DNA from 3 places in the Pedobacter sp. SG908 genome. Region 3 is predicted to be linked to each of the others. Evidence: riboswitches for the same ligand, from Rfam matches in the RefSeq annotation. Region 3 holds a riboswitch; each other region holds the start of a gene.
What was found. A riboswitch is a leader RNA that binds a small molecule or an ion and turns the genes downstream of it on or off. The one in region 3 is predicted to bind thiamine pyrophosphate.

Region 1 (10,526 bases), 810 kb from region 3:
TCAAAATCAGCAACTCTGCCGATCAGAAAAGATGGGAATGGGAATCGCTTATTGTAAAAGAATTTAAGGTAAGGGTTAAAGGGCTCACCTACAATCAATACCAGCAGGCAGGTTCGCTGGTGATTACCGAAATGCGAAACATCGGGATTACTTTTGTAGCCGCCATTATGACCGTTAGGGGCGAAATTAGTTTAGGTAGCCTTTTCGCCATCCAGTTTATTGTAGGCCAGCTTATAGCCCCTATAGAATCGCTGATCTTCTTTTTACAGTCGTACCAGGATACAAAAATGAGTTTAGAACGCTTAAACGAGATCCATGATATACAGGATGAGCAACCTGAAAGCGCAAAACATATCACAATAGATCATTTAATTGGCGATATCTCAATCCAGAGCCTGCAGTTCAGCTACCCCGGCTTTGAGAACCAAGCCGTTTTTAACAGTCTGAGCCTGGTGATCCCTAAAGGAAAAATTACAGCCATAGTTGGTTTGAGCGGAAGTGGTAAAACTACCCTGTTAAAGCTCCTGCTTAAACTGTACAATCCAACTGGTGGCACCATTCATATTGGTACAGAAAAGCTGGATGATATAGATGTTGGGCAATGGCGCAACCTGTGTGGAACCGTTTTACAGGATGGTTTCATCTTCTCAGATACCATTGCCAAAAATATTGCCCTCGGTTTCGAACAGATAAATGAAGATCGTTTGCACGATGCAATTAAAATGGCCAACATAGGCGATTTTGTATACAACCTGCCAAAAGGGATTGAAACTGAAATCGGGATCGGTGCTAATGGGATTTCACAAGGTCAGCGGCAGCGTTTATTAATTGCCCGTGCAGTTTATAAAAACCCCGAGCTTTTGCTTTTTGATGAAGCTACAAATGCGCTCGATTCGAACAACGAGCAAACCATTATGAACAACCTTAGGGATTTCTTCGATAACCGTACCGTGATTATTGTTGCCCACAGGCTAAGTACCATCAAAAATGCCGACCAAATATTTGTAATGGAATACGGCAGGATATTAGAGTCGGGAAACCACGAAACCTTAATGAATAATAAAGGACCTTATTTCAATTTAATTAATAACCAACTCGAGAAAATAAAATAATATGGAAATTCAAGATAAAATGAGCGCAGATATCAGGCATATACTAAATAAAAAACCCAAAGGTATTGTCCGTTTTGGTTCGGCGATTATGCTAACTTTAATTATTGTTGCAACTTTGGCGTATGCCTTTAAAGAGGATATTAAAATATTGGGTATTTTTAACTATTTCAGTTATACGAAGTAATAGTTGAGCCATTTATTTAAAGCCAAATTCAAAATTAATACCATGCAGAAATACATCATTTACATTTTCATAATTACTTTTTTAAGCGCCTGTTCTTATGGTACCTACGAACTGAACAAAGGGCCGCTTAACATAGCAACAAAAGCCAGTTACAATGTAACCTACAAAGTACTGGCAAGCAGCAATGCTACGATAACTTTTACTGACGAAAGCGGAAACCAGAAAACTTTAGAAAATATTTCTGGTAAATGGGAAAAAAGCATAGATATAAAATCCGGACACAAGGTTCAGTTTACTGTCGATTCAAAAGATAAACAGCTGGCATCTGTTCTAGTAGATCAAAAACCAATTTCTACTATTGACAAGACTAATAAGACTGCACATTATAGTCTTAGTTTTGTACTGCCATAGTAGAATTTTTAATCGGTTAACCTGTTTGGCATTTTACAACAGTTTAGCCGGTTTCAACAATTAACCTAAGGAACTGATCAAACTATAAACTTCTCCTTCATAAACCCCATCCAATAACTGCACCGCCATTTTACTCCTTTGCCCGGTTTGGCAATAACACACTACTTTTTTGTTCTTTGGGATAGCGGTAAGCAATGCCGTTAACTCGTACAACGGGAGGTTGATGCCTCCAATATTGTTATCTTCATGTTCATAATCTTCACGTACATCAATTAAAAAAACTTTATCAGCATAGGTTTCCAGCCAGCGATCTAAGGTTGCTTTATCGATTTCTGCTATGGCCTTACCGGTTTTGGCGGGCGCTGGTTTTGCGGTATCAGCTGATTTTTTTGCCGCAATTTTAAATACCAGCACGGCATTGTTCAAGGCATTAATGCTCATCAGTTTGCCCGCAAGTGTTTCACCAATGCCGCAGATTAATTTTAGGGCTTCATTGGCCATGTATAAACCTATTAGGCCAGGCAAAATGCCGATTACCCCACCCTCTACACAGTTAATATTTTCAGTTGGTGGTGCCGGATAGAGGTCTCTATAGTTTGCACTGCCCTGGTGGTTAAATACCGCAACCTGGCCTTCGAACTGTAAAATAGAGCCAAAAATAAGTGTTTTGCCTAAAGCCACGCAGGTATCGTTCACTAAGTAACGGGTGGTAAAATTATCCGAACAATCGATCACCAGATCATAATCCTGGCAAATATTCACAGCATTATCAGCCCTAAAGCGTTCTTGATAAGCAGTAAAACCCACATGCGGATTAAGCAATTGGAGTTTTGCTGCAGCAATTTTTGCCTTAGCTTGCCCAATATCGGTATGGTTATATAAAATTTGCCTGTGCAGGTTGCTCAGTTCTACCACATCATCATCTACAATTCCGATTGTTCCTACACCCGCTGCAGCCAGGTATTGCAATATCGGGCAACCCAATCCACCTGCACCAATAACCAGTACGCTGGCAGCTTTCAGTTTTTTCTGCCCTTCCAGGCCCAGTTCGGGCAGGATCATTTGCCTGTTGTAACGGTTCAGTTCTTCTTTAACTAACATGATTTTTGGATTAAACTCCTATCCCAATCTTTCCAGATGGGTTCGTAGCCCTGTTTTCTGATCATGGCCGCAATTTCCTGTGCCGAACGCTCATCAGATATTTCGAACTGCTCCAAAGATTGTGGCGCTACCTGGTAACCACCAGGATTGGTTTTAGAACCCGCACTAATGGCGGTAATGCCCAACTTAATCACCTGGTTTCTGAATGTCTGCGTTTCGCGGGTAGAAATAGACAGCTCTACTTCGCTATTGAATAAGCGGTAAGCACAGATCAGTTGCACCAATTCTTTATCGTTCATCACCACTTTTGGTTCTAAACCACCGCTAAAAGGCCGCAACCTGGGGAAAGAAATACTGAATTTACTTTGCCAATATTGTTTTTCGAGATAAGAGAGGTGCAGGGCCGTAAAAAATGAATCTGTCCGCCAGTCTTCCAGTCCGATTAAAACACCAAGTCCCATTTTATGGATACCGGCCTGCCCTAAGCGGTCAGGGGTTTCTAAGCGGTATAAAAAGTTAGATTTTTTACCTTTAGGGTGGTGTTTTCGGTAATCGTCCTGATGGTAGGTTTCCTGATAAACCAATACTGTATTTAGCCCGTGCGGAATAAGGGTTTCATAGTCGGCTACATCCAAAGGTTGTACCTCCATGGCTATATGGGCAAAGTGTGGACTGATGAGGTCTAATACTTTTTTAAAATAATCGGTATGTACACTTTGGTTGGCTTCGCCTGTTACCAGCAGCACGTGGTCATAACCCATCTCTTTAATTACGGCAACCTCCTGCATAATTTCCACCGGGTTAAGCGTTCTGCGCCTTACCTTATTATCGTAGCTGAAGCCACAATAAGTGCAAATATTATTGCACTCGTTGGAGAGGTATAAAGGGATATACATCTGGATTACCCTGCCAAAACGGTCTAAGGTTAAACGCTGACTCATCTGCGCCATATCTTCGAGATAGGGTAACGCAGCCGGGGAAATGAGCGCTTTAAAATCTTCCAAAGTGCGCTGCGGATTGTTTAAAGCCCCTTCTACATCAGCAGCTGTTTTATCGTAAATGCTGGCTTTGGTATGGTCCCAGTTATGGGATTCGAATACTTCGTTAAAACTCTTCATCCAAAAATGCGGTTAAAGGGCTGCTGGCTGCGGCATACTGCTGCTGGCCACCCAGTTTAGATTCGAAAGCCATTCTGCCAGCCTCAACAGCCAGTTTAAAGGCAATGGCCATATTGGTTGGATCTTTAGCAATGGCGATAGCGGTGTTTACCAGAACGGCATCTGCACCAATTTCCATCGCTTTTGCTGCATCAGAAGGTGCACCTATGCCTGCATCTACAATTACCGGAACCTTGCTCTGGCTAATAATAATCTCTAAAAAATCGATGGTTTTTAAACCTTTATTACTGCCAATGGGTGAGCCTAAGGGCATCACCGCTGCGGTGCCTACATCTTCTAACCGTTTACATAAAACCGGGTCGGCATGAATATAAGGCAATACCACAAAACCAAGTTTAACCAGTTCTTCGGTTGCTTTAAGCGTTTCGATCGGATCTGGCATGAGGTATTTCGGATCGGGGTGGATTTCTAACTTGATCCAGTTGGTTTCTAAAGCTTCGCGCGCGAGCTGTGCCGCAAAAATGGCTTCTTTGGCATTACGCACACCCGAAGTATTGGGCAATAAGTTAATATGCGGGTGTTTAAGGTGCTGAAGGATATCATCATCTTTTCCTTTTAAATCTACACGTTTGAGCGCTACGGTAACCAGTTCGGAGGCCGAGGCAATTAAGGCACTTTCCATCTCTTTGGCAGAACTAAATTTTCCGGTACCGGTAAAGAGGCGAGAGCTAAAGGTTTGATTTGCTATGGTTAACATATCTGTAATTTTTAAATCGAATGAATACTGAACTTGCTGTTGATTTCTTCAAGAACCGCAGCCGTTTGTGTTTGGTTGGTGAGTGCTGCCGAGATGGCAATTCCGTAAATTCCGGTTTCGAGTATAGCCGGAATATCTGCTGTTTCAATACCACCTATGGCAATAATAGGGGTGCTAATGCCAGCCTGTCGCACTTTTTCCATTAACTTCTGGTAACCTTCCAAACCTACAATAGGGCTCAGATTTTCTTTTGTACGCGTAAACCTAAACGGACCCAAACCGATATAATCTGCCCCTTCGGCTACCCTTTGCTGGATATGTTCGAAAGTATTGGCTGTACCGCCGATAATCTGGTGTTTGCCAATAATTTTTCTGGCTTCAAGAATGGGCATATCCTGCAGACCCAAATGCACACCGTAACTATTTACGGCTTTCGCCAGCTGCGGATAATCGTTTATGATTAATTTGGCACCGTAAGTTTCGCATAAAGCCTGCGCGGCTTTTGCAAAAGGCAGGATTTCGGCTTCGGCCTGGTTTTTAATGCGCAGCTGGATCCATTTTCCGCCAGCTTGGAGCACCTGCTCAATGGCATCGATATGCGTGCCTGTTTTAGGGGCTTGCGAAATATATTGTAAGGGCTGGATCATGGTTGTATTGTTAAATGTTGAGTATAAGCAAGGCATTTGGCCTGGGCTTTTTTAAAAGTAGTTAGGGCCTGGGAAGGATCGTTCCAGACACAACCCAATAGCGCAACGCCATCGAAGTTCATTTTTTTTACCTGATCGATCTGGTTGAGGCCAATGCCGCCCAAAGCGATTAATTTTGTATTGCTGTTAGGCTTATTTAAATGAAAATCTGGAGGAATAACCCCCATGTAACCGGGTTTGGAGAGGCTGTTAAATACGGGACCAAAAAAACTGTAGTGATACGGGGCAATATCATCAATTGCTGATAATTGATGGATGGAAGTGCTTAGTATATGGTTTTTGGGCAATATATTGGTCGTTAAATTTTTTCTGAAGCTTTCGGTATGGTGGATTCTTTTAATATTATAATCGTTGGCCAAGGCATGGAAATGGTGCAGGGCAATGCGTGGATGGTATTCGGGTGAGATCCCTTCTACAATTTTTCGGTACCCGGTTTCATCGGCATTATCCTTACGCAAATGAAAAACCTGTAAGCCGGCTTCGAAAAGCTGATTTACAAGATGGCATTCTTCCTTAAAAAGGGTTGGCTTGGCGATTACAATCAGTTCCATAATGGCTTAAGAATAAATTTCGCTTCCTTTTTGGGTAAATTCTTTCGATTTTTCCTGCATGCCCTGCGCCAAAGCCTCTTCTGCTTCCACACCTTGTTTTGCCGCATACTCCCTCACATCCTGCGTAATTTTCATCGAGCAGAAATTGGGGCCGCACATCGAACAGAAATGCGCAATCTTGGCGCCTTCGGCTGGCAGGGTTTCATCATGGAATTCTTTTGCCGTATCGGGATCGAGCGATAAATTAAACTGATCTTCCCATCTAAACTCGAACCGTGCCTTACTTAAAGCATTATCGCGGTATTGTGCGCCGGGGTGACCTTTAGCTAAATCGGCTGCATGCGCAGCAATTTTATAGGTGATCACCCCGTCTTTTACATCTTTTTTGTTTGGTAAGCCTAAATGTTCTTTCGGGGTTACATAACAGAGCATCGCTGTGCCAAACCAACCGATCATGGCCGCACCGATGGCCGAGGTAATGTGGTCGTAACCCGGCGCAATATCGGTAGTTAAAGGCCCTAAAGTATAAAAAGGAGCTTCGCCGCAATGATCGAGCTGTTTTTCCATATTGGCTTTAATCAGGTGCATAGGTACGTGCCCTGGTCCCTCTATAATGGTTTGTACATCGTGTTTCCATGCTATTTTGGTCAGTTCGCCCAGCGTTTCCAATTCAGAAAACTGTGCGGCATCGTTGGCGTCGGCAATACAGCCGGGTCTTAAACCATCTCCTAACGAAAAGGCTACATCGTAGGCTTTCATAATTTCGCAGATTTCTTCGAAATGGGTATACAGGAAGTTTTCTTTGTGATGGGCCAGGCACCATTTGGCCATAATAGATCCGCCACGCGAAACAATGCCGGTGATTCTTTTCGCTGTTAATGGTACATAACGAAGTAAGACACCAGCATGGATGGTAAAATAATCTACACCTTGTTCGGCCTGCTCAATTAAAGTATCGCGGAAAATTTCCCAGGTGAGGTCTTCGGCTTTTCCGTTTACTTTTTCAAGGGCCTGATAAATCGGAACGGTACCGATGGGCACAGGCGAATTGCGGATAATCCATTCGCGGGTTTCGTGGATATTTTTCCCTGTTGATAAATCCATAATGGTATCGGCTCCCCAACGGCAGGCCCAAACGGCTTTTTCTACTTCTTCTTCGATGGTAGAAGTAACGGCCGAGTTACCGATATTGGCGTTAATTTTGACCAGAAAGTTTCGGCCAATAATCATAGGCTCGAGCTCGGGATGATTGATGTTGCAGGGGATTACCGCCCTACCAGCCGCTACCTCTGCCCTTACAAATTCGGGTGTAATGTAGCCCTTAGGGGTATTTGCGCCAAAGCTATTGCCTTGGTGCTGGTGGTTCATTACATCGTGCTGCTCGCCCAATTGTGCGTTGAGTAGTTCGATCTGTTGGTTTTCCCTAATGGCGATGTATTCCATTTCGGCTGTAATGATGCCTTTTTTTGCATAATGCATTTGAGATACATTGGCACCGGCTTGCGCTTTGTAGGGTTTGTTGATGAAATTAAAGCGTAAAGCATCAAGCTTCTCATCGGCCAGGCGCTGTTGCCCATAAGCAGAAGATAATTGAGGGAGCTCTTCTACGTCAAGTCGGTCTTTTATCCATTGTTCCCTTAGGCGTGGTAAGCCTTTTTTTACATCAATAACAGCATTGGGGTCGGTATATGGTCCGCTGGTATCGTAAACCGTTACAGGCGGATTAGGCTCGGTTAAGCCAAAGCCATTGTGGATTTTGGTTTCCGTTAAACTGATTTCGCGCATGGCCACCTGGATATCGTGGATTTTTCCAGGTACAAAGATTTTGCGTGAGGCCGGGAAAGGGCTACGGCTGATTACTTCTTGGTTCGGTGTTTTTTCTTGTTTCATATGAGTAGCTGTTTTTATCCGCCTTGAGTGGCTTTTATAAGTATAACCTGATCGGCTGGATTTAATACATGGGTTGCCCAGTCTGATTTGGGAATAATGGTTTGGTTTACGGCAATGGCAAGGCCATTTGTTTCCGTTGAAATGACAGCAGCAAGCATCTGTTCGATGGAACAGGCCTCGTTGAGCAGATGGTTTTGATTGTTTATAGTTACTTCCATATTTTAAAAAATTGGAAAAACTATAGAGATTGCCCCAAAATGGAGATCGAAAAGACAGCAATGTTAAATTGCTTTCACTTTTCCCTTCGGCAGTACTAACTGCATCAGGTTCAAAGGGTATTTCTCAGCACGTAGGCACCCCTAAAGTTTTTTGTAAATATATGCGATTAAATTTCTAATGCAAATAAAAATTGATATAGATAAAATCTATACTTTATCGATAACTGTATTGTTATCGTTTTGAGTGCAGTGAAGAACCCAGAGGCTCTGCGATTGCGAGGCACGAAGCCAACCGAACATAGAGAGGTCATGAATACCAATAAAAACACTAGCAAGAATGAATAATCTTAAATCGCACGCCACTAGCGATCGTTGTAAGATTGCTTCGTCGGCTGAAAAAGCCTTCTCGCAATGACGACACTTTTCTCCCAAACCTCCGACTAAAGACCGTGAACTAGCCACCCGCCTTTTGCAAAACGTAAAAATTCCTTACCTTTGCATCATCACCAAAATCGCCCGATAGATGTAAGATTAATTTCTTTTCAGAAAAATAGATAACAGGCAGAGCATTTCCGCTCCTGCAATTATTTACCAATAAAAAGAAATTTATGCTTAATCTACAAGGAGCTAGCTATATCCACGCTAATGGAGATTTACTGTTTTCAGATTTAAATCTCACCATCAACAAATACGAAAAAATTGCACTCATTGGCCATAATGGCGCAGGGAAATCGACACTTTTAAAAATTTTAGCAGGCAAACTTATGCCAACCGCCGGGCATGCAAAAACAGAATCGCCACCCTATTATATACCTCAGCTTTTTGGCCAGTTTAATGATTTGACAATTGCACAGGCACTCAGGATTGAAGATAAACTAAAAGCACTGAATGAAATCCTCAAGGGAGAAGTAACCGACGAAAACATGGCCATACTCAATGATGACTGGACCATTGAGGAACGTTGTGCGGAAGCCTTAAGCCATTGGCGATTGAAAGATTTAGATGTAAACCAGAAAATGGAAAGGTTAAGTGGCGGGCAAAAAACCAGCGTATTTTTAGCTGGCATTGCCATACACCGCCCGGATATTGTTTTGCTGGATGAGCCGACCAATCATTTGGATCTGGAAGGTAGAAACAGGTTATATGATTATATCCGGTCGGCCAGGGCTACTTTTGTGGTAGTGAGTCACGACCGGACTTTATTAAACCAAATGGAGAAAGTTTACGAATTAAGTAAGCAGGGAATAACCTTGTACGGCGGAAATTACGATTTCTATGCGGCACAAAAGAAAACTGAAAATGAGGCTTTGTACAATGATTTAAAAGCGAGGGGAAAAGCACTGCGTAAGGCTAAAGAGGTAGAAAGAGAATCGCTGGAGCGGCAACAGAAGCTTGATGCCAGAGGGAAGAAAAAACAGGAAAAAGCCGGATTACCGACCATTTCTATGAATACGTTAAAAAATAATGCAGAAAAAAGTACCGCAAAGCTGAAGGGGGTGCACGCAGAAAAACTCGAACATATTTCGACCGAAATGAGCCAACTGCGTTCCGCATTACCCGATGCCGATAAAATGAAAATCGGTTTCAATCAGCCTACCTTACATAAAGGAAAAAGTATTGTAGCGGCTAAGGAAATCAACTTTGCTTTCCGCAATCAGTTCATTTGGAAAGAACCAATTAGCTTTCAGATTTTTAGTGGCGGACGTTACGCAATAAGAGGTAGAAACGGCTCAGGCAAAACCACCTTGATCAAGCTTATTTTGGATCAGCTGCAACCCTCGACGGGAAGTTTAAATCAAGCTGGCATTAGCTCCATATATATTGATCAGGATTATTCGTTGATTGATAATCAACTTACCGTTTACGAACAGGCGCAACAATATAACTTGGGCGCATTACAGGAGCATGAAGTAAAAATCCGTTTAAGCCGGTTTTTATTTGATAAAACCGAATGGAATAAACCCTGCTTAGCCTTAAGTGGCGGCGAAAAAATGCGGTTGATTCTTTGTTCGTTAACCATCAGCAACCAATCGCCCGACCTTATGATCCTCGATGAGCCTACCAATAACCTCGATATCCAGAATATAGAAATTTTAACGGCAGCCATTAATGAATACCAAGGAACACTTTTGGTGGTATCGCATGATGAATATTTCTTACACCAGATAGCAGTAGAGCATACAATAGACTTAAATTGATCTTTAAACAAAACTTAGCCTTATCTTCGTTTTAAATTAAAACCAGCACAATCCATGCAAAACCTGTTAGCATTACAAAGCGGAAAACTTAAAGGAGCGGTGTCGTTAAAACTTTCTGAAAATTTAACAGAATTCCCAAGGGAAATATTCGATTTGGCTGATACACTGGAAGTATTGGACCTTTCTTTTAACAGGCTAAGCGCCCTTCCGGCAGATTTTGGGCGTTTAAAGAAATTGAAGATTTTCTTTTGTTCTGAAAACCTTTTTAAGGTGATGCCA
Region 2 (10,526 bases), 840 kb from region 3:
AAAAGTTCTTCGTTAAAATTCCCAAGCTCATCGATGTATAAAGCCGGCTCCTGTTTTTCTTTTACAATATGGTGTGAAGACATACTGCGAATATAGAAATTTCGCTTTAAGTACGGTACAGTAAGAATCAGTTAGAGGTAAAATGATTAATTATATACTAGGTGCTTTCTTTAACTAACGTGTAAAAATCTTGATAAGCTTCAATAAAATCATCTGCAAAATTAATGGCTCCGGAAACGGCTATGCCATAAATACCGGTTTGCATTAAAGCTTCTACATCGTAGGTTTTAATCCCACCCACAGCCAATACCGGAATGCTGATGGACTGAGCTTTCAATTCTTTCACTGCTTGTTGATAACCTTCTATGCCCAAGAGATTATACTTGTTGGGCTTGGTTTCGGTTATTGCAAAGGGACCATAACCAGCATAATCAACACCTTCTTGCGCAAGTCTGATTAAATTTTCTACTGTATTTGCCAATCCTCCAAGGGTAATATCATTGCCGACAAGTTTGCGCAGTGCTATAAAATCGGCATCCATATCTTCCATATGAAAACCCTGAATATCGGCCTTTCCATTTAAATGAATATGATCGGTAACGATTAAGGTGGTACCCCAATCATCACAGATTTCTGCAATAGCATTAATATCCTGCAGGAGCGCTTCATCATTTTTGCTCAGGCAACGGTACTGGATCCATTTTGCACCAGCCTCGCAAGCCAGTTGCGCCTGTTCAATGTGTGAGCGGTGCGGGATATCGTGCGTAATGTAATGAAGTTTCTCTATGTATTTCATGCTTGGTATGGTAGAATTAATGGCTTTAAAATCAGGATGCCAATATAAAACAAAATCGCCATTGGGTGTTTATCTTCCAATGACGATTTACTGTTTTTTAGCTTTAAGCTTTTCTAAAACTTAACGTTCAGGCTTAACAAAAAGTTGGTTCCCGCCTGTGGATAAAAAAAGTTTTCGGTTACCCTGCTTCCACCTGCCTGGTAGCCATAGGTATAACCATTGCTTTCGTATTTCTTATCGAAAATATTGTTTACCAGTAAACCCAGGTTAATATTTTTAACGCCTGCAAATTTAAAATCGTAGCCTAAACGTGCATTGCTTACCCAATAACCGTTAATGGTCCTATCGTTGTTCTGCGTATTATCCAGGTATTGTTTGCTTACATACTTGCTCTGTAAGGCTACAGCAAAACCACTAACAGGTTTGTAAACAAGCTCCCCAAAAAGAACGGCTTTGGGAGAATAAGAAATATCAGTCAATTTGTAGTTGTTTACAACAAATCCGCCATTATCGTAATCTTCATAATATTCGGTAAAGTTCTTGATTTTGTTTCTACTCAACGCAGCATTGGCGTTTAATACAAATTGCTGGTTAATGATATAAGAACCATCTACCTCAATCCCTAAACGATAGCTTCTGTCTACGTTCTGACGATAGTTGGCTCCAACATCATTTATTTGCCCGGTAACTACCAATTGGTTTTTATAGAACATTCCGTAAGCATTGGCACCTAAATTAAATTTATCATTTTTAAATCGATAACCTAACTCTACATCATTCAAACGTTCAGGTTTTGGAGAGATGCCTGCTACCGCAGCATCTGTATAATCATCTCTGTTAGGCTCTTTGTTGGCCACACTAAACGAGGCATATACATTGCTCTGTGGATTGATAAAATATGTTGCCCCAAATTTCGGGTTAAAGAAATTTAAGGTTTCGTTAATGGCCAAAGTGTTCAGTTTATTTTCCGTTCCGGCAACATCGAAATACACCCTGCGATATTGCAGGTCGGCAAATAAACTTAACGATTCAACAGGGCTGTAGTTTACTTTACCATAAACGTTAAAATCGGTTTTAAAACCATCATTATCATAATAATGTCTGTCTATATTTCCGTTTGATGCATATTGCGCCCAGATCACCTGCCCAAAGTGTGCGCCTTTATATTCGTTATATGCACCGCCCAAAGTAAAGTTTAAATTCTTCTGCGGCACATAATTAAAGGCATAAGTAACACCATAGAAATCGTTATCCAACCAGCGCCGGCGGATCAGATCTGTTTCGGTAACCGGAGTTCCGCCTGGAATAACAACCGGATTTAAACCATAATTTTTCAGTTTATCCTGCACCCGGTATTCTTCATAATAACCTTGGCCTTGGGTATAATGTAAGGCGCCATTAAAAGAAAACTGATCAGAAAACTGCCTGGCATAAATTAACTGGTAATGGTTCTGCGTATAGTTATCTGTTTGGTTATTGTATAAGAAACTGTTATAAGTTCTGCCTGAATTTAAAAGGTTTGCAGCATCTTCTGCACCCAATCCATTTCTGGCGATATAGGCATTCATTCCGGCTACGTCATTTTCCAGGCGCGATTGCGGAATACCGTTCCATGATTGATAGGTTTTCTCATTTCCCGAAAAAACGTTTACACGCAACAGGTCTTTATCTCCGTGGTAGGCACCAGATAAGAAATATGATTTAAGCAAGGATGAACCGCGGTCTACATAACCATCCGAACTGATTCTTGATAAGCGGCCGTCAAAACTAAAGCGATTGTTAATCAAACCTGTTCCAACCTTTATCGTGTTTTTCCAGGTATTGAAACTTCCGTAAGTGCTGTTTATTTCGGCATAAGGTTCCATTTCGCTGGCAGTTGTCTGAATATTTAAACTCGCACCAAATGCACCTGCACCATTGGTTGAAGTACCTACACCGCGCTGAATCTGCACGTTATCTACCGATGAAGCAAAATCGGGCATGTTTACATAAAACGTACCTGAACTTTCGCTGTCGTTTATCGGAATACCATTAACCGTTACATTGATCCTGCTATTGTCGCTACCACGGATACGGATGCCTGTGTAACCTACGCCAGCACCAGCATCAGAATTAACCACAACTCCCGGTGTGTTTTGAAGGATGAAAGGCAGATCCTGTCCGAAGTTATTCTGCTGGATTTCCTCCTTGCCAATATTCTTGTAGGTAGTGGCCGATTTTTCTGTTGCCCGTGTTGCACGAACAATTACCTCCTCAGCTAAGAAATTTTGTGGTGAGAGGCTAAAATCTAACGCGGTATTCTGTTTAAGCTCTACAGTCTTTTCGATTGTTTTATAGCCTACATAACTCACTACAATAGTGTATTTTCCATTAACGAGGTTTGTGATACTATAATTTCCTGAAGCATCGCTTACAACTGCTGTTTTTTGATTTCTTAATTTAACCGTAGCACCAGGAAGAGGTTGCTGATTTTGATCTGTTACCTTACCTGTAACAGAAATTTGTGCCGATACAAAGAAGGGCAACATTGCAACAAGTGCTGCAAAAAGTAAATTTTTCAATTTTATTGTTTTTAGTTAAACTCATCGGAAAAGGGGCATTGCCGATTTTCAGTTAAACTTCCATAACTCCAATCCCTACGCCGGCATTACCCGGATCAGGTGCATGGTCTTTAAATTCCAATGATCAAAATTCAATTTTCAGACGTTTGGAAATTGAGTATTTTGATTTGATTATTCAAAGCCAATGGGTATGATCTCAGCCTGTTTTTGTGTTATTTAAACAAGGCACCCCTAATGATGGTGCAAATGTAGAAAATTTTAAGCAATTCGAGTGTTTTTTGATACTTTCTGGGTTAAATCTCTAAAAACTGATTGCGCAAATGGTGAATTTTGTACCTTTTAGGTTTAGAAAACGAAGGTTCTGTGCCCTGAAGCAAACCGCTGTACCTAAACCCGACAGCAGCGGACACGGAGTGCAACGAAGTAAAGCGGATGGCAGGGCTACAGCACCTATGAAATACTAACCTTTCATTTCCTAAAAAGAAAAACATTTTATTATTAGTTGGAAATGAGCGGTTCTATGCTTTTGGCTTTTTCAGCCCCGCTTTCTGGTACGAGTTCCGATGAAGGATCGGAAGCGCTTCCCGACAATCGGGTTTATTTGACAAAATTTGGCGCCCTGAAGCAAACCGCTGTTAATTAAACCCGCCGGTTGCCAAAAGCTACTAACAATCGTCTCCAAACCAAAAAAACTTAATTTAATGAAAGAATGCCACTTTTCCTTATTCCTGAATTACAGGGTCAAAAAATCATCAATAGCCTTAATTGCATTCGCTACCCTTTCATCGCCCAAACCGCCAATTACTTTGTAATTCGCATTTAAGGTGCGGAGTTCTTTATGCCAAACCTCCATAAAATACTCTCGTTTCTCCGGAAAATCGCGCAGCGGATCGTCCTGCCATGGTAAATCGATATCCATCAACAAGTACAGATCGTACGGCCGTTTCGGCAAGGCATCTAACACAATCTCTGGTGTTTCGCCAAGCACTTCATCGCTCCATATCTTTACGGTAATAAAAGTGGTATCGCAAATAATAAAATCGCTTCCGGTGGTTACTAAAACTGCATCCTCTAAAGCGACCTGACCATAGTACATATTCACTTCATCTTGTAGGGTATAATCGGCAACCAGGTTTTCGCAATAGTAACGGGCATACTCTGGCACCCACGAAACTTTATAGTATTTTGCCAGCAATTGAGATATAGTAGATTTTCCCGTACTTTCCGGACCAACAATAGCAATCTTTTTAATATTTTTATTCACGATACGTTTTCTTGAATACTGTCAAATGTAAAAGAAAAAGCCTTAAAAGAAAAAATCCGGTTGAGGAGGGCTCCTCTAACCGGATAATAAACCAAACAAACTATTTATGAAGAAATCCTCATGGCGGGTAACTAATCCGCGGAGGAAGCTTTAGATCATTGTCTAAAGTATATACAAAACGCATATATGTTCTGCTTATTACAACATTATTGCCAATATTTCGATCATCACAACTTCGTGACTTAATTCTGACTCACAGCACCACTTTTACGAAATTCTTTTAACAATAATTAACATTTACAATAAAATCGTACATTTAATTTTTACATCCGTGTATAATTTATAGTACAATCAGAAAAATAGTGTTCATTATTTAAAACTATTTGTACTAAATGCTGTTACTTATTTAAGACATCAACAACTAAAACGTTATACTATGAAAAAGTTATGTGTTGTATTATCCCTTCTTATTGTGTTTGCTTTAGGTTCTATTGCCTTTACAAATATTAAACTAGGGGGAATAATAGGGAAAATTACACCAGGCGATGCGGCTTCTGCTGTTTCACTTGTAGCTGCGACAGACACGCTAAAAGCGCAGATTAATCAAGGTGTTTTTACTTTTACTAACCTTAAAGAAGGCGTTTATACCGTTGTGGTAAAAGCCAATGCACCATATAAAGATGCCGTAATAGAAAAGGTTGCCGTAAAAGATAGCGCGACTACAGATTTAGGCGAAATTAAATTACAACAGTAGCTTATTTCTCAGAAGAAAAATCTAAAAAGAGCGCCTAAATCGTGCTCTTTTTTATTTTAAAAAAAACGCCCCAAAATCGGGCTAAAGATGTATCTTTGCATCCCGACAGAACAGTTGGGATTTTCCTTCTAAAAGCAAAAAACCTTCTTGCTTCTTCACCTTCGGGTTCAACACTTTAGAATTTTAATTATTGTTTAAGCTTTATCATGCCTAAAGACACTTCCATCCGCTCAGTACTGATTATCGGATCTGGACCAATTATTATTGGCCAAGCCTGTGAATTTGATTACTCGGGTTCGCAAGCGGCACTTTCTTTAAAAGAAGAAGGGATTACCGTTTCCATCATCAACTCCAATCCGGCTACTATTATGACGGACAAGGTTATCGGCGACCATGTTTACCTGCGCCCGCTAACTGTTGATTCAATAGAGGCTATTTTACAAGAGCATATCGACTCTGCAGATTTACCTAGAATTGATGCTGTACTTCCTACAATGGGAGGCCAAACCGCACTAAACCTATGTAAAGAAGCTGAAGAGCGTGGTGTTTGGGAAAAATACGGTGTAAAAGTGGTTGGTGTAGACGTTGCTGCAATTGAAAAAACCGAAAACCGTGAAGCTTTCCGCCAATTAATGGTTGATATAGGTGTAGGTGTTGCAGAATCGAGAATTGCCAACTCATTTTTAGAAGGTAAAGAAGCTGCACAAGAAATTGGTTACCCATTGGTAATCCGCCCTTCATATACTTTAGGTGGCTCTGGTGGTGGTTTCGTACACAAAAAAGAAGAATTCGATGCCGCTTTAAAGCGTGGCTTAGAAGCTTCGCCAACCCACGAAGTTTTGGTAGAGAAAGCGGTTTTAGGCTGGAAAGAATACGAGTTAGAGTTGTTGAGAGATAGCAATGATAACGTAATCATCATCTGTTCGATCGAAAACTTCGATCCGATGGGTATCCACACAGGAGACTCGATCACTGTTGCCCCAGCAATGACCCTATCTGATCGTTGTTACCAGGAAATGCGTAACCAGGCGATCAAAATGATGCGTGCAATCGGCAACTTCGCCGGTGGTTGTAACGTTCAGTTTTCGGTTAACCCGGTAGACGATGAAATTATCGCCATCGAAATTAACCCGCGTGTGTCACGTTCATCAGCTTTGGCAAGTAAAGCAACCGGTTATCCAATTGCAAAAATTGCGGCTAAACTGGCCATCGGTTACAACCTGGATGAAATTGAAAATCAGATTACCAAAACCACTTCAGCATATTTCGAACCTACTTTAGATTATGTAATTGTTAAAGTACCTCGCTGGAACTTCGATAAATTTAAAGGCGCGAACAAAGAGCTTGGCCTGCAGATGAAATCGGTTGGTGAGGTAATGGCAATTGGCCGTACTTTTATCGAAGCATTACAAAAAGCTTGTCAGAGTTTAGAGATCAACCGCGCTGGCCTAGGCGCAGATGGCAGACAGGTGCGCAATATAGAAGAGATTATGGACGGTTTGGAGCATGCTTCGTGGAACCGTTTATTCTTAATAAAAGATGCCATGGCAATGGGTGTACCTTTGGAGTCGATCCGTAAGGTAACCAAAATTGACAAATGGTTCTTAAACCAGATTCAGGAGCTTGTATTGCTTGAAACTGAATTGAAAAGATACTCTTTAAACAATATCCCTCAGGATTTCTTCGTAACCCTTAAACAAAAAGGCTTCTCTGATATCCAGATTGCCTGGTTGTTAGGCAATGTTACTGAAGATGAAGTTTACGATCGCCGTAAAGCTTTAGGCATAAACAGGGTATATAAAATGGTTGATACCTGCGCTGCGGAGTTCCCGGCAAAAACGCCATACTATTACTCTACTTTCGAAGAGGAAAATGAATCTGTTCCATCCGACAGGAAAAAGGTAATTGTATTGGGTTCAGGCCCTAACCGTATTGGCCAGGGCATCGAATTCGATTACTCTTGCGTACACGGCTTATTGGCCGCCAAAGAATCAGGTTTCGAAGCCATCATGATTAACTGTAATCCTGAAACGGTTTCAACAGACTTTAACATGGCCGATAAATTATATTTCGAGCCGGTTTTCTGGGAACATGTTCGCGAAATTATCGATTTAGAAAAACCTGAAGGTGTAATTGTTCAGCTGGGTGGACAAACAGCCTTGAAAATGGCTGAAAAACTAACCGAAAAAGGCATCAAAATTATCGGAACATCTTTCGAGAACATGGACATTGCCGAAGACCGCGGCCGTTTCTCAGACTTACTGAAAGATTTAGATATTCCTTATCCAAAATATGGTGTTGCAGAAAATGCCGAAGAAGCAATTGTTGTAGCAAACGAAGTAGGTTACCCAGTGTTGGTTCGTCCGAGTTATGTATTGGGTGGACAGGGCATGAGCATTGTAATTAACGATGAAGACCTGGAAAAAGCAGTAGTAAAATTATTGGGCGATTTACCGGGCAACCGTGTATTGATCGATCACTTTTTAGATAGGGCAGAAGAGGCCGAATCTGATTCGATTTCTGATGGTGAGGATGTGCACATTGTAGGCATGATGGAACACATCGAGCCGGCAGGTATCCATTCAGGAGATTCATTTGCCGTATTGCCTACATTCAGCTTATCAGAAACGGTAACTAAAGCAATGGAAGAGTACTCGATCAAAATTGCTAAAGCATTAGATGTACGTGGTTTATTAAACATTCAGTTCGCCATTAAGGATGAGAAAGTTTATGTAATCGAGGCGAACCCTAGGGCATCCCGTACGGTTCCTTTCATTGCAAAAGCTTACGATGTTCCATACATTAATATCGCAGCTAAAATTATGCTGGGTGTAGCGAAGCTGAAAGATTTTACGATCGTTCGTAAACTTAAAGGTTATGCCATTAAAGAACCGGTTTTCTCTTACGAGAAATTCCCGGAGGTAGCGAAAGAATTAGGACCTGAAATGAAATCTACAGGTGAGGCCATCCGTTTCATCAAAGATTTAGAAGATCCATACTTCCGCAAGCTTTACAAAGATAAATCGATGTATTTGAGTAAATAATAATAACGAAGTTAGATGTGTTAGGTTACACTAACACATCTAACTTTAACAACTGTATTTAGAATGAGCTTTGATAAATTGATATTTTCAATAGCCTATGATATGACAGGTGATTATGAAACGTCAAAAGACGTAGTTCAGGATATTAACTTAAAATTTTTAGAAAGCCCAATTGCTGAAATTGTTGCAGACAAAAGAAATTATGTCATTAGAACGACCATAAATCATTGTTTAAACTTAAAAAAAAGAGAGCAGCGATTAGCATATACCGGATCTTGGCTGCCTGAGCCAATTGTATCGGGCCGGGAACAAACCATCCACCATTCTAAATTTGAAGAACATAATTCGCTCTGTTACGAGCTGATTTTTTTATTGGAACAACTTTCGCTAACCGAAAGGGCAGTTTTTGTATTAAGGGAAGCATTTGATTTTGATCATAAAGAAATTGCAGAAGCAATAAATATTTCATCAGCCAATTCCAGGCAGCTTTTCAAGAGGGCAAAAGAAAAAGTCGCAAACCTCAAACACAATTCTATTTCAGATGCTACATCAATCGCGGTAGCCAAAAAATTTGTTTCTCTTATCAGTAATGGAGAGATAGAAGAATTGATTGCTATTTTTAACGATAATATTTCTATTATCGGCGATGGCGGCGGCAAAGCCCCGGCAATAGCAAAACCAATTTTCGGAAAACAAGCAGTTGCACAGTTTATGGTAAAACTTTTCAGCAACAAAAACTACTCACCAACATTTTCTTTTACCGAAATTTTATCTCAACCGGCTATCGTCATTTATATCAATGGAGAAATAATCTGCGTACAGGTATTATCGCTCCAGGAAAATAAAATCTCCCAGGTTTTTGCAGTTATAAATCCTGATAAACTTACGCATTTCGATAACGATTTTAAATTCGTTGTCACATAACTGAAGGGCTGATTGTTTTATACTGTAAATACTAAAAAAAACAGATATGAACATTACACAACCATTTCTTCAACCGATCGAAAATCCAAAAGGATTGATGATGAGAATTGTATATTTCCTTACCCGGAGGCAGCTTGGCAAAGTAATAACCCCCGTAAAAGTGTTTTCGGCAAGACTACCGGCAGCTTTCGGCATGTTAGGCGGAAAAATATATCAATTGGATAAAAAGCTGAAATTATCAAAAGAATTGCGATTACTGATCAGACAGCGGGTAGCCCATATTAACATCTGCGAATTCTGTATAGACACCGGCAGGTTTATTGCTATTAAAGAAGCCATGAATGAAGCCAAATTTGACGCCTTAGGGGAGTATAAAACAAATCCGCAATTCAGCGATGCAGAAAGAGCTGCTCTAGATTATGTAACTGAACTTGCAAAGGATAAGAAAGTAAATCCCGAAACCTTTTCAAAAATGGCAACATACTATTCTGAAAGGGAAATCTGCGAAATCGTTTTTCTCGTGGCAAGCGAACATTTATCCAATATCACAAACATTGGCCTGAATATACATTCAGATATGCTTTGTGATATCAGTAAAAGAAAGGCAAATTAGCACAGCCTTTCTTTAGCAAACCTTGCAGGTTAATTCAGGCTTAAAGTTGTTTTTAAATTGCCTCGTTGAGGGCTTACGCCATTTAAAAACCTGCAAGGTTTGTTTAACCGTTTTTATTTCTTCAACTTCGGAATCCTCGTTGGTGTATCCGTTCCGTTTACAATGGTAATTGCACTCTTTGCGATTGCTTTGATGGTAGAAAGGATATTTTCTACGTCTAAAGAACTGTATTCGTCTTTCACACTGTGGTACAATTTATCGATATCAATTTTATCGGTACTAATGGTGTGTGCCGGAACGCCCAAAGCAGCTAAAGTTGCATTATCACTTCTATAAAATAAGTTTTGATCTGGGTATGGATCTGGATGGAAAGTAAATTCAGTCCCGGCTAAATTTTTCTGCAAAATCTTCCCAAAATCAGATCTTTCATAACCTGTAATAAATGCGGTATTCTTGCCAAATTTCGAATCCTTACCAATCATTTCGATATTAAACATGGCTACTACATCATCAGGATTTAGTTTTTCAGAGAAATATTTTGCACCGAAACCACCGATTTCTTCTGCAGTA
Region 3 (10,526 bases):
TGGTCGATTTTACCAACCACCTAAAGGCTGAAGGTAAAGAGACTAAAGAAGCACTTGTGCTGGCCAACCACGCACGTTTACGACCAATCTTAATGACAACTATCGCCATGGTATTTGGTATGCTTCCAATTGCATTGGCAAGCGGGGCAGGTGCCGAATGGAAAAATGGTTTGGCATGGGTTATTGTAGGTGGATTAACCAGTTCATTGTTTTTAACTTTAATTGTAGTACCGGTGGTATACTTAATATTCGATAGGATGTTAGAGCGCCTTGGCTTCAATAAAAAAGGAAAAACTATCGACGAGTTAATGGTTGAACCATATGATCATAAAGATGTGAATGAATACGATTTAGATCACGGACATTAATCAACATCCAGATTAACAATCAATTTAGCCCCGACCCCAAATCGGGGCTTTTTTGTGGAGTTTCGAACGGAACGCTAACATGGCTCGTTTCCCCATGGACCATTCTATGTCATTTCACCGAAAAGAGGCAGCCCTACTTCACTGCCCAGATAATTATACAATATTGTCTCCAAACAAATGGTGGCGCAACATTGTATATTAGGCATTATGTTCAAAATCATTCTTAGCCTGTTCCTAATCTGTTCTACACTCCTTGTAAAAGCTCAACATCCACCTGTTTTTGCAGCAATGCGTAGCGACTCAAGTTTCGTTAAACTTTGTAATTTGGATATCACCTTAGTAAAATACAGCTATAAACCCAATGGCGTAAAGTTTTTAGTGGTACATGATAATGAAGACACTGGCGTAAAGGCTGGTTTTGATTATATCCGCTGGTACGGTGGCGAACTGATTGACAGTCAGTATGGAGCAGTGAGGGATTATTATTTCACCTATATGGATGATCAATATCGGATAGATCCAAATGCTATTTATACCGAAGTAGGTGTAAATACAAGGTTAAAAAAAAATCAGTTCAGCTCTAACGAAGTTGAAAAAGCCATTTTAAACGCAGGAAAGCAAATTGTCGATTTTTATGATCCAAAAGCTACGGGTTATTTTTTAACCCTTCATAACAATGCCGATGGTGGCTTTGGTATTTCATCTTATTTACCAGGTTATGATTTAGCCAGCACCGCCGATTCGGTTTACATTAACTTCCAAATGGATGGAGACGATCTTATTTACGTAACCGAGCCGAGATTATTCAGCAGTTTAAAAAAGGCCAATGTGAATGTCATTCTTCAATCTAAATTTGTCTCCAATGATGGTTCTCTTTCGGTTTATGCCCTGCAAAATAATATTCCTTATATCAATGTAGAAGTGCAGCACGGGCATCTGGAAGAAAATTTAAGGTTGATCGAGCTCGCGGTTGCAGCCTTAAAAGAACACGGTTTGGTGAAGAAAGAGTAGAACACAATTATAGGCGTTAATTGGACGTCAGTTGATAATGCTTTTTTAAAACCTGGAAATGGACGTTAGGTAGTTCTTGGGCAGCTTCAGTCCCGCTTTTCATTTCAAGTCCTCGCTATGCTGCGGGCTTTACATTGCAATCGGGTTTAGAAACAGGGGTTTGTGCACATGCACCGATCAAATAAAAAACTGCCGTGTCACTTTAGCCCCGGTTGAAGCGGTATCCTGCAGCAACGAGGAACGAGGAAGCACACAAGCGAAAAACGGGAAGGAACCCTCTTTTATGTACAGGTACGGCGCTCCAAATAATCCATATATTTTTTCAAGAAATGAAATCCTAATTTATAGTCTTAATTTTCGTGACCAAAAAAGTAATCAGCAAACCAAAAACGGAAATGATACCGAAAGAATAACGCAGGCTAGATAGTTGCGAAACATAACCGATTAACGGCGGGCCAAACAGAAATGCGAAATAACCAATACTCGAAACCATGGTTATAGCTTTACCAGCCGGCACTTTTTTATTGTTACCAGCGATGCTATATACCATTGGCACAATACTCGAAACGCCGAAACCAATAAGCATAAAGCCAAAAATGGCGACAACAATTTCCGGGAATATTACGGCAAGCGCCATACCTATCGATATAATGGCACCACTAATTTGCAAAAGATTTTTCCGTCCGAATTTACCGATTAAAAACACCCCTAAAAACCTGCCACTCGCCATCATAAACATGAACGATGCATAACCAATAATCGCCTTATTATGTGGTAATTTCACCACATCTTCGAAATAAATAGCACTCCAATCGAACATCGTTCCTTCTGTAGCCATACTGCAAAAAGCAATAATACCCAACAAAACCAAAATGCCCTGTGGCATAGTAAAAAATTTTGTTTTCTCAACAGAAACATCGGGCCTATTATTATGGTCTAACAATTTTTTCGAGCTAAGCACTACATTTGTTAGCGATATTAAGGCAATGATCCAGAAGTGGGTGTACATCCCCAATTTTAAATTCACCAAACCTAAAGCAATTAAAGCCCCGGTTAAATTACCAATACTCCAGGCCCCGTGGAAAGAACTCATAATGGGTTTGCCATAATAATTTTCGCCTGCAACCCCCTGGGTATTTAAAGCAATATTGCAAAGATTACCCGTTATACCAAACAGCACCAAAAAGGCTGCCAACTGCCAACCAGTGGTAGCCAGGGCCAAAAAAGTTAATGCAATAGCATAAAGCGGTGCAGTTGCCCGAAGCATTTTTTTGCTCCCAAAATGAGTGGTCAGTTTTGCAGAAAAAAACATCGTAATAATCTGTCCTGCAGGTAGCGCAAAAAGAATAGAGCCTAGTTCGGCATCGTTTAGGCCCATTGACGCTTTAAAAGTCGGAATCCTACTGGCCCAACTTGCAAAACACACCCCTTGCATAAAGTAAAAGGCAGATATGGCAAATCGTACTTGTTTCGGAGAGCTTTGCGCTAATACAGGTTTATCTTCTTGTTTACTTAAAATTTCCTGTTCTTGCGTGCTTTCTTCCAAAGTGATGTTTTAAATTATACAATGAACTGCAAAGTTCTTTAAATCTATTGGAAATACCCACAAATTTTTAACATTTTATTAAAGTATTTATACCTCATGGGGCTAAAATCTTAGATTTTCCATTTTTCGAGTTCATAAGCACTGTCCCAAAACATCCATTCTAAACGGGTTGCCATTTCAAAAACAGCCAGCATTTTTTGTTGAGTTGCTGCATTAGCCTGCGCGGCCAGTTGATCGGCGATATCAATCGCTTTTTCTACTGCTGTAGCAAATTCAACGCCTGCATACATATCGATCCATCTTTTATAGGGATTTTGATTGTCGGTCTGTTGTGCAAAAATATGGTCGCCAACTGCCTTATAGATCCAAAAGCATGGCAAAACGGCTGCTACTGCTATTTCTACATTGGCGTACGCAGCCTGGCTAAGAATATAATTGGTATACAAAAGTGTAGATGGAGTAGGTTGCACTTCGTTTGCTAAACCAAATTCTACAAAATAACTTTCGTGCAGACTACGCTCGGCAAAAATGGCACCTGTAGAAAATCCGGCAAAAGCCATCACCAAATCTGCATCTTGCATACGGCCACTAATGGTGCTTAAGGTTCTTCCAAATTCCAATAAGTAATAGGCATCCTGTGCCAGGTAGAAAATAAATTTTTCCTTTGGCAAAGTACCATCACTTAGCTCCAGGTTAAAAGGCATGGTTAAAATTTTGTTATAGATGGGTTTAACCCTTTCCCAGGCATCGTCGCTCCACTTCATTGAATAATTAATTTTAAAGGTTCAAAAAAGTGGTTTAGCGGTCCATTACCTTCACCTGTTTTTACTTCACTACCTGCTTGCAAGGCCTGACTAATGTAGTTTTTTGCATTTTTAATTGCAGCCAGCAACGTTTTGCCTTTAGCCATTTCTGCGGCTATAGCTGATGAAAGTGTACAGCCCGTTCCATGTAGATTTTTAGAAGCAATAAAAGTACTTTCGAGTATAACGGGAGCATCGCTTCCGCAAATTAAAACATCATAAATTACCGGACCTATTAAATGCCCTCCTTTAACCAGAACAGCTTTTGCCCCTTTTTCAATAATTTTCTTACCCGCACCAATCATATCATCGAGGTTATGAATGGGTTGTTCGGCAAGGATAACCGCTTCATCAATATTCGGAGTAACCAAGCTTACTAATGGAAACAATTTGTTAATTAATTGCTCAACAGTATCAGGTGCTATCAATTTATGACCACTGGTAGCTATCATAACGGGATCTAAAATAACAGGTACTTTCGGCAGGTAATTCTTAAGTTCTGTTTCAATTATACCAACCACTTCTGCCAGGTTAATCATTCCGATTTTAATGGCTACTGGCGCTATATCATCCAATACCGCTTGTAACTGATCTTTAATTATTTCGGCTGGGATGCCGTGCACTGAGCGCACTCCCATTGTATTCTGCGCCGTTACCGCTGTAATTACCGATGTACCAAAACAGCCCAAGGCAGAAAAGGTTTTTAAATCGGCCTGAATGCCTGCACCACCGCCACTATCCGAGCCGGCTATTGTTAATACATTAATATAATTCATTGCTAAAGACTTCATTTTGTTGTACAACTTCAGGAGTCTTCAAATGCAGCATGCATTTTTACGCATTTTTTGCAGACAAACTAATTTCCTACGCCGGCATGATCCGGATCAGGTTCATTTATAGGGTATGGGATTTGAGGCATAGTGCATAGGGTTTTTAACCTTCCGCCTTTTACCTTTTATCTTTCACCTATAAAATGGGTATATTCTCAGCCAACTTATTTGAAGGCACCCCTAAAGTTTTATTTTGTTTGCAATATAGTGCTTAGTTTTTATTCTTCGTTTATAGAAATGAATTATAAGCGAAAAGTTGGCACCTTAACAGCGAAAGGCCTATTAAAATTGACAACTCTAAAAAACAAAAACCCCGATTTTACATCGGGGCTAAAACATAATAATTAATAAGGGATAGCGTTTATATTTTATCGGGCTGATAGAACCGAACGGTACCATCTCCTTCATTTGAAACAATTAATAAACTTCTGCCATTCGGACTATCTTTTGGTTTAACAAACATTAAACCCTCAGGCGCATCGCCTGTAGAGCATAACTGAACAAATTTTGGTGCCGCTGGATTGGTCACATCATAAATGGCGATTGCATCTGCACGTTCCAGACCAATAAAAGCCAGGGTTTGTCCGTTTACTTGTGCAACAGTTACACTTTCTACTTCTACGCCTTTATTATCTGAGCGATCATCATCGTATTTACCGGCATCAATTACGTGTTGCTCAAGGTCTTTACCGATGTTGGTTACCAAAGCTCCCGTATTTGCATTAAGAATACTCACAGATCTTCCTCCGGTTGAAAATAATTCCTGATACACTTTGTTTGTACCAACCATAGTAAAACCAGCTGTATTGGTTACAGTAAGCCTTCCCAAATTCGCATCTAACTGCAGGGTTGCAGCATTAGGAAACTTAGCCGGATCTAACATCAGATCTTTTACGCGTACTTCTTCTTTCGCTTCTTTTGGTGTATAGTCCTGGCGGGTATCGCCTTCATTTGCCAGCGCCAGATAGGCCGTACCATTAGTAGTAAAATAAGAGATTGCATCTGGCAGGTAATAAGCTTTTATTGGCCATGTACCCAAAACTTTTTTACCATCTTTATCACTAACATCGAAAGCATTTTCAGCCAGGCTAATATCTCTTGTGCCTAATGGAATAATCTTCGTAATGGTTCCTGCTAAGATATCAACTTCAGCAACGCCGTTGTTTTCCTGTAAGGTAACATAAGCTTTCTTAGAATCGCTGCTTACCGCAATGTATTCTGGCTCAATATCCTGGGCAAAACTCGCATTATAACCATAAATCCTGAAACCACCAGCCAGTAATGTAGCTTTTTGTGGTTCAAAGGCCGAGAAATCAAGCGTTTTTACCGAATAATTATCTTTGATATTAATAATAGAAATAGTGCCTTTAGGATCAACCGTATAAGCCAGGTTCGGTTCACCTTCGTTGGCAGATAAAATGTAGTTGCCATCTGGACTAAAAGTTACCATATCTGGCATGGCACCTACTGTAATTTTTTTAACTTCTGATAAATCTGACGTTTTAAGCACGAAAACATCACCATTGCCTTGCTTATCAGCTCCATCTAAAGCAATTGCCAATAAACCGTTACTAACTGCTACGCTATTAATACCAGCGTTGACTGCAAAGGTTAAGGTTTGCAATTTTGTAACAGTTGGATACTTGCTCATATCTACTACATCAACTTTGGTTCCCCCATCATTACTCACTACAAATAATCTTTTCGTTAAGGGATCGTATGCAGAAATCTCTGAAGCGAATTCTCCACCTAAATCAATAGAGGTAGTTTCTTTAAAACTGTCGATTTTTTCAGGAACGATAGCTTCAATTGGAGGATCTACAATCGGATCATCAGTTGAATCTTTTTTGCAGGCAGCAATTGCCAACGACGCAATAAGAATTGCACCAAATAGTTTTTTACAGTTCATGGTTTTAATATCTGAACCGCAAAAATAAATTGCTAAAATGCTGTTTTTTAGGCGCTAATTGTTATCATTTTATTAAGAAAATATAAAGGAAATAAATAAAGTCCTGTGATCAAACAATGCAGATCCTCACTCAATTGAAGGGTTCAAGAAAAGAAATGTCATTATTAAAGAGCCAACAATTTCTATCTGCACTAGGTTTTTGCATTAGGGATAGCAGTGTAAATCCTTTTGTTGTTGGCTTAAGCGCAGCCGAAAGTATAACAAAAGATTGAAACGGATAGCCCGACCCTTGCGCAGCTTGGGACATGTCCAAATAAATAGAATACCCCTAAAAGCACGAGAGATAAAGCATATTAAAAGGTTTTAAACCAAGGCTTACTTGTTTTTCTATAAAAAACGGCCTACAAACCCATTTAGGTTTATAGGCCGTAACCCCCTTTAGTTAAGCAAAATAATTGCTTTAAATTGCTGCTTTAACTGCTGTTACCACCTGGGCTACAGTAGTTATTCCTTTAGCATTAGCTGCCGATGTTACAGTTCCTGTTGAAGTAAGGTAACTTTTGATCAATGCTTGCTGATTGGCACTGCCATATAAACCCAATAAGGCGATATTATCATACGCACTATAAGTAAGGTTGCTGCTGTTGGCAAATGAAATCATAATAGAAAGCGGATCTGTTGCGGTAGTCCAGGTATTGTTAGTATAGGTAGGCGTAAGTGGGGTACCATAAATATGTGTAGCCAACGAGTAATCTGAGCTTGAACCATCACCTTCATCAAAATATGCAGCAAAAACCTGCGCTTTTAATGAAGCTTTCGAACTAGCCGATTGCCTGTTCCAGGTACCGGCACCATATTGATCATCAACTAATTGTTTTGTCAAACTGGTAAGTGTAGCATCTTGAGTAGCTGCGCTTGGATTAGAACCATTTGATGATTTCAACTGGCCGTATAATCTATCGCGGTAATCAGTATGTCTCAAACCAATTGCGTGACCAAATTCATGGTCTAATACGCTTTGAAGAAATGATACACTGGCTGATGCAATACCTGCATCAGGGTTACTGTTTAAAGAAATATCGCTACCCGGGTTTCCATCAGGATTTACAAACGATCCATCCTGCCCTAAGGTTACATTACCGCTTGCATCGGCTCCGCCCAGATCTTTAAAAGCAACAGTGATATCGGCTTTAGTGACATCGGTAACCCTTACAAATTTTAATGAAGGTAGTTTTAGGTTGTTTAGGTCTTTCACTGTATTATCAAAAGCAGTGTTCAAATTGCCGGCACTGCCCGAATTGGTAAGCGCCAGATTAATTGTTCTTACACCCGATGTAGCAATTTTATACTGGGTGGAGTACTGCTCCTGGCGTGCTGGCTGTGTACCAAAACCATCCAGGCTTTTTCTGCTTAGGTGTACATCACCTTCAACAATGTACCCATCGGCCACTATTTTAGCACTGATGGGATCAAAACCTATCGCCCTGATTGTTTTCAGGTCTTTAATTACCTTATCCAAAGATACATCGCCCAGCGCTGCAGTATTGATCTCGGAATCGGCCATTGATTTTTCATTTTTTTTACATCCTGTAGTGGTCATTACAAATGCGGCACCCATGGTGGCAACGAAATAAAACAAATTCTTAATTGATACTTTTTTCATGTTTGTAGAATAATTAGTTAGTAAAAGTTGATAATTAATATAATTTGGGGTTATTTTAAGCGCACTCGGTTATTGCCAATTACTTCTGGCTTTTTTTGAACCACATAATGGATCTTACAATCCTGTTTAGGTTGCATCGTTTAACCGTAAATGTGAGAGATTTAATGTCAAAGACCAGCTTTAGCATTAAAGAAGATATTACCAATTACTTTTTGTTTTTTTTTGAATTGGTTCAACAGAAGTTTCCCATCATACTGATATGGTTTGCTTTAACAATAATATAAGTGGGACGACTGTGTCAAATATAGGGTAACATAATAATTACAAAACACCCAGATAGTTAATTTTACACGAAAATAAATGTGTAAGCTGATAGACTACAAGTAAGACTGATTTTGTATACAAATTTTACACGAAGCAGGACTTCATGTCAATAATTAGCTTCACAAAAAGCGAACAAAAAAACAAATCAAATTAAAGCCCCATCCGTTTTTTAAAACCAGATAGGGTTAACAACAAAAAAGCCGCTAATTGCTTACCGGCTTCAAAATATTTTCTATTGACTGGTGCATTCACCAACCGAAGAATTAAATGTGTATTGCTCTGTTATCAGTTGCAGCAAGTGCAGCTTCTTTTAAGGCTTCGGTATAGGTTGGATGCGCATGGCAGGTACGTGCAATATCCTCAGCTGAGGCACGGAATTCCATTGCAATAACCGCCTCGGCAATCATATCTGCAGCACGTGGGCCAATCATGTGTACACCTAAAACTTCATCTGTTGCGGCATCGGCCAAAACTTTAATGAAACCATCGGTATCCATACTCGCTTTCGCGCGCCCACTGGCTTTGAAAGGGAATGAACCTGCTTTATATTTAACACCTTTTTCTTTTAACTGCTCTTCGGTTAAGCCTACAGAGGCAACCTCTGGCCAAGTATAAACCACTCCAGGAATTAAGTTATAATTGATATGTGGTTTCTGACCTGCAATTGTTTCAGCAACATATGTACCTTCATCTTCCGCTTTGTGTGCCAACATCGCACCGGTAATTACATCACCAATAGCGTAAACACCTTTAACAGAAGTTTCTAAATGCTCATTAACCGGAATTTTTTTACCTCTTTCTTCAACAGTGATACCGATTTTATCTAAACCTAAACCTTCGCTATAAGCCGTACGGCCAACAGCAACGATACAATAATCGGCTTCTAAAGAAATGGATTCGCCTTTAGGTGTTTCGGCCGTAACAGTTACGGTTTTACCTTTAGTGGTAGCACCGGTAACTTTGTGGCCCATGTAAAACTCCATGCCCAAAGTTTTCTTTAACACACGCTGCAGTTCTTTACCCAAACCAGCATCCATAGTACTGATGATAGATGGTAAAAACTCAACAACAGAAACTTTTGTACCCAAACGGGCATATACCGAACCTAACTCTAAACCAATTACACCACCGCCGATTACGACCATCGTTTTTGGTACTTCTTTAATATTTAAAGCCTCAGTTGAGGTGATAATGCGTTTTTTATCGATTGGTAAAAATGGTAAAGCTGTTGGTTTAGAACCTGTAGCAATGATTACATTTTTAGCTGACAACGTCTCTGTAGAGCCATCGGCTTTAGTTACCAGAATGGTGTTTTTATCAACAAAAGAACCAACACCTTCGAAAGAATCGATTTTATTTTTCTTGAACAAATAAGTGATACCGGCAGTGTTTTGAGCAACAACATCGTCTTTACGGGCAATCATTTGTTTCATATCAACCTTTAAATCTTTTAAGTTGATACCATGGGTAGTGAATGTGTGAGCAGCGTTGTGAAAATGCTCTGAAGAATCTAATAAAGCTTTAGATGGGATACAACCTACGTTTAAGCAAGTACCTCCAAAAGTTTTATATTTTTCAACAACTGCAGTTTTTAAACCTAACTGAGCACAACGGATTGCGCCTACATAACCGCCCGGCCCTGAACCGATAACAACGACATCGTATTGCATAATTTTATGAGAATTTTGATTAGCCAAATGTAGGGAAAAAAGGCGGAAAGCTGAAAGTCGATTGGGTAATAGTCTTGCAATCATAGCCATCGGTATATAGCTTATTAGTTCATAGCTATAAACAATGTGTCATTACTAAGGCCAAACAGGATAATCCCATAAAGTTAAAATATCGATAAATTGCTGAGCATAAAAACATTTTACTTTAAGACTATAAAATATTTGGTTCGGCGCAATAAACAAATAGCTAAGTTGGGCTAAGTCTTTGCCGTTGTGCGTTAATTAACCAATTATACTATCAGCCATGAACCAGTTACAAATGAACTATTGACTAATGAACAACTGAATCAATATTAGTTGTTTTTCTTGTTAACAAATAGGCAACAATCAAATTTGGAATCC

Region 1: it holds a riboswitch for thiamine pyrophosphate, as region 3 does, so the genes downstream of both, thiS (sulfur carrier protein ThiS) here and thiD (bifunctional hydroxymethylpyrimidine kinase/phosphomethylpyrimidine kinase) in region 3, are expected to answer to the same signal.
Region 2: it holds a riboswitch for thiamine pyrophosphate, as region 3 does, so the genes downstream of both, FHT21_RS15835 (TonB-dependent receptor) here and thiD (bifunctional hydroxymethylpyrimidine kinase/phosphomethylpyrimidine kinase) in region 3, are expected to answer to the same signal.

Annotation. Positions count from the first base shown of each region.
Region 1 covers NZ_JAAOYY010000002.1:221,988-232,513, reverse strand. The annotation lists gene FHT21_RS15995 (peptidase domain-containing ABC transporter) at 1-1,112, shown strand, start outside; gene FHT21_RS15990 (hypothetical protein) at 1,114-1,296, shown strand; gene FHT21_RS15985 (hypothetical protein) at 1,339-1,707, shown strand; gene FHT21_RS15980 (HesA/MoeB/ThiF family protein) at 1,768-2,808, opposite strand; gene thiH (2-iminoacetate synthase ThiH) at 2,802-3,926, opposite strand; gene FHT21_RS15970 (thiazole synthase) at 3,913-4,683, opposite strand; gene FHT21_RS15965 (thiamine phosphate synthase) at 4,695-5,330, opposite strand; gene FHT21_RS15960 (thiamine phosphate synthase) at 5,327-5,941, opposite strand; gene thiC (phosphomethylpyrimidine synthase ThiC) at 5,948-7,831, opposite strand; gene thiS (sulfur carrier protein ThiS) at 7,846-8,049, opposite strand; TPP riboswitch at 8,114-8,202, opposite strand; gene abc-f (ribosomal protection-like ABC-F family protein) at 8,658-10,247, shown strand; gene FHT21_RS15940 (leucine-rich repeat-containing protein kinase family protein) at 10,302-10,526, shown strand, end outside.
Region 2 covers NZ_JAAOYY010000002.1:195,019-205,544, forward strand. The annotation lists gene FHT21_RS15825 (thiamine pyrophosphokinase) at 1-83, opposite strand, end outside; gene FHT21_RS15830 (thiamine phosphate synthase) at 158-796, opposite strand; gene FHT21_RS15835 (TonB-dependent receptor) at 910-3,357, opposite strand; TPP riboswitch at 3,412-3,599, opposite strand; gene FHT21_RS15840 (ATP-binding protein) at 4,091-4,621, opposite strand; gene FHT21_RS15845 (carboxypeptidase regulatory-like domain-containing protein) at 5,058-5,375, shown strand; gene carB (carbamoyl-phosphate synthase large subunit) at 5,582-8,419, shown strand; gene FHT21_RS15855 (sigma-70 family RNA polymerase sigma factor) at 8,483-9,343, shown strand; gene FHT21_RS15860 (carboxymuconolactone decarboxylase family protein) at 9,390-9,956, shown strand; gene FHT21_RS15865 (M20/M25/M40 family metallo-hydrolase) at 10,070-10,526, opposite strand, start outside.
Region 3 covers NZ_JAAOYY010000002.1:1,033,657-1,044,182, reverse strand. The annotation lists gene FHT21_RS19550 (efflux RND transporter permease subunit) at 1-368, shown strand, start outside; gene FHT21_RS19545 (hypothetical protein) at 693-1,379, shown strand; gene FHT21_RS19540 (MFS transporter) at 1,717-2,925, opposite strand; gene FHT21_RS19535 (TenA family protein) at 3,036-3,689, opposite strand; gene thiD (bifunctional hydroxymethylpyrimidine kinase/phosphomethylpyrimidine kinase) at 3,686-4,504, opposite strand; TPP riboswitch at 4,572-4,750, opposite strand; gene FHT21_RS19525 (choice-of-anchor I family protein) at 4,920-6,467, opposite strand; gene FHT21_RS19520 (M57 family metalloprotease) at 6,928-8,130, opposite strand; gene lpdA (dihydrolipoyl dehydrogenase) at 8,718-10,124, opposite strand; gene FHT21_RS19510 (DUF2306 domain-containing protein) at 10,456-10,526, opposite strand, start outside.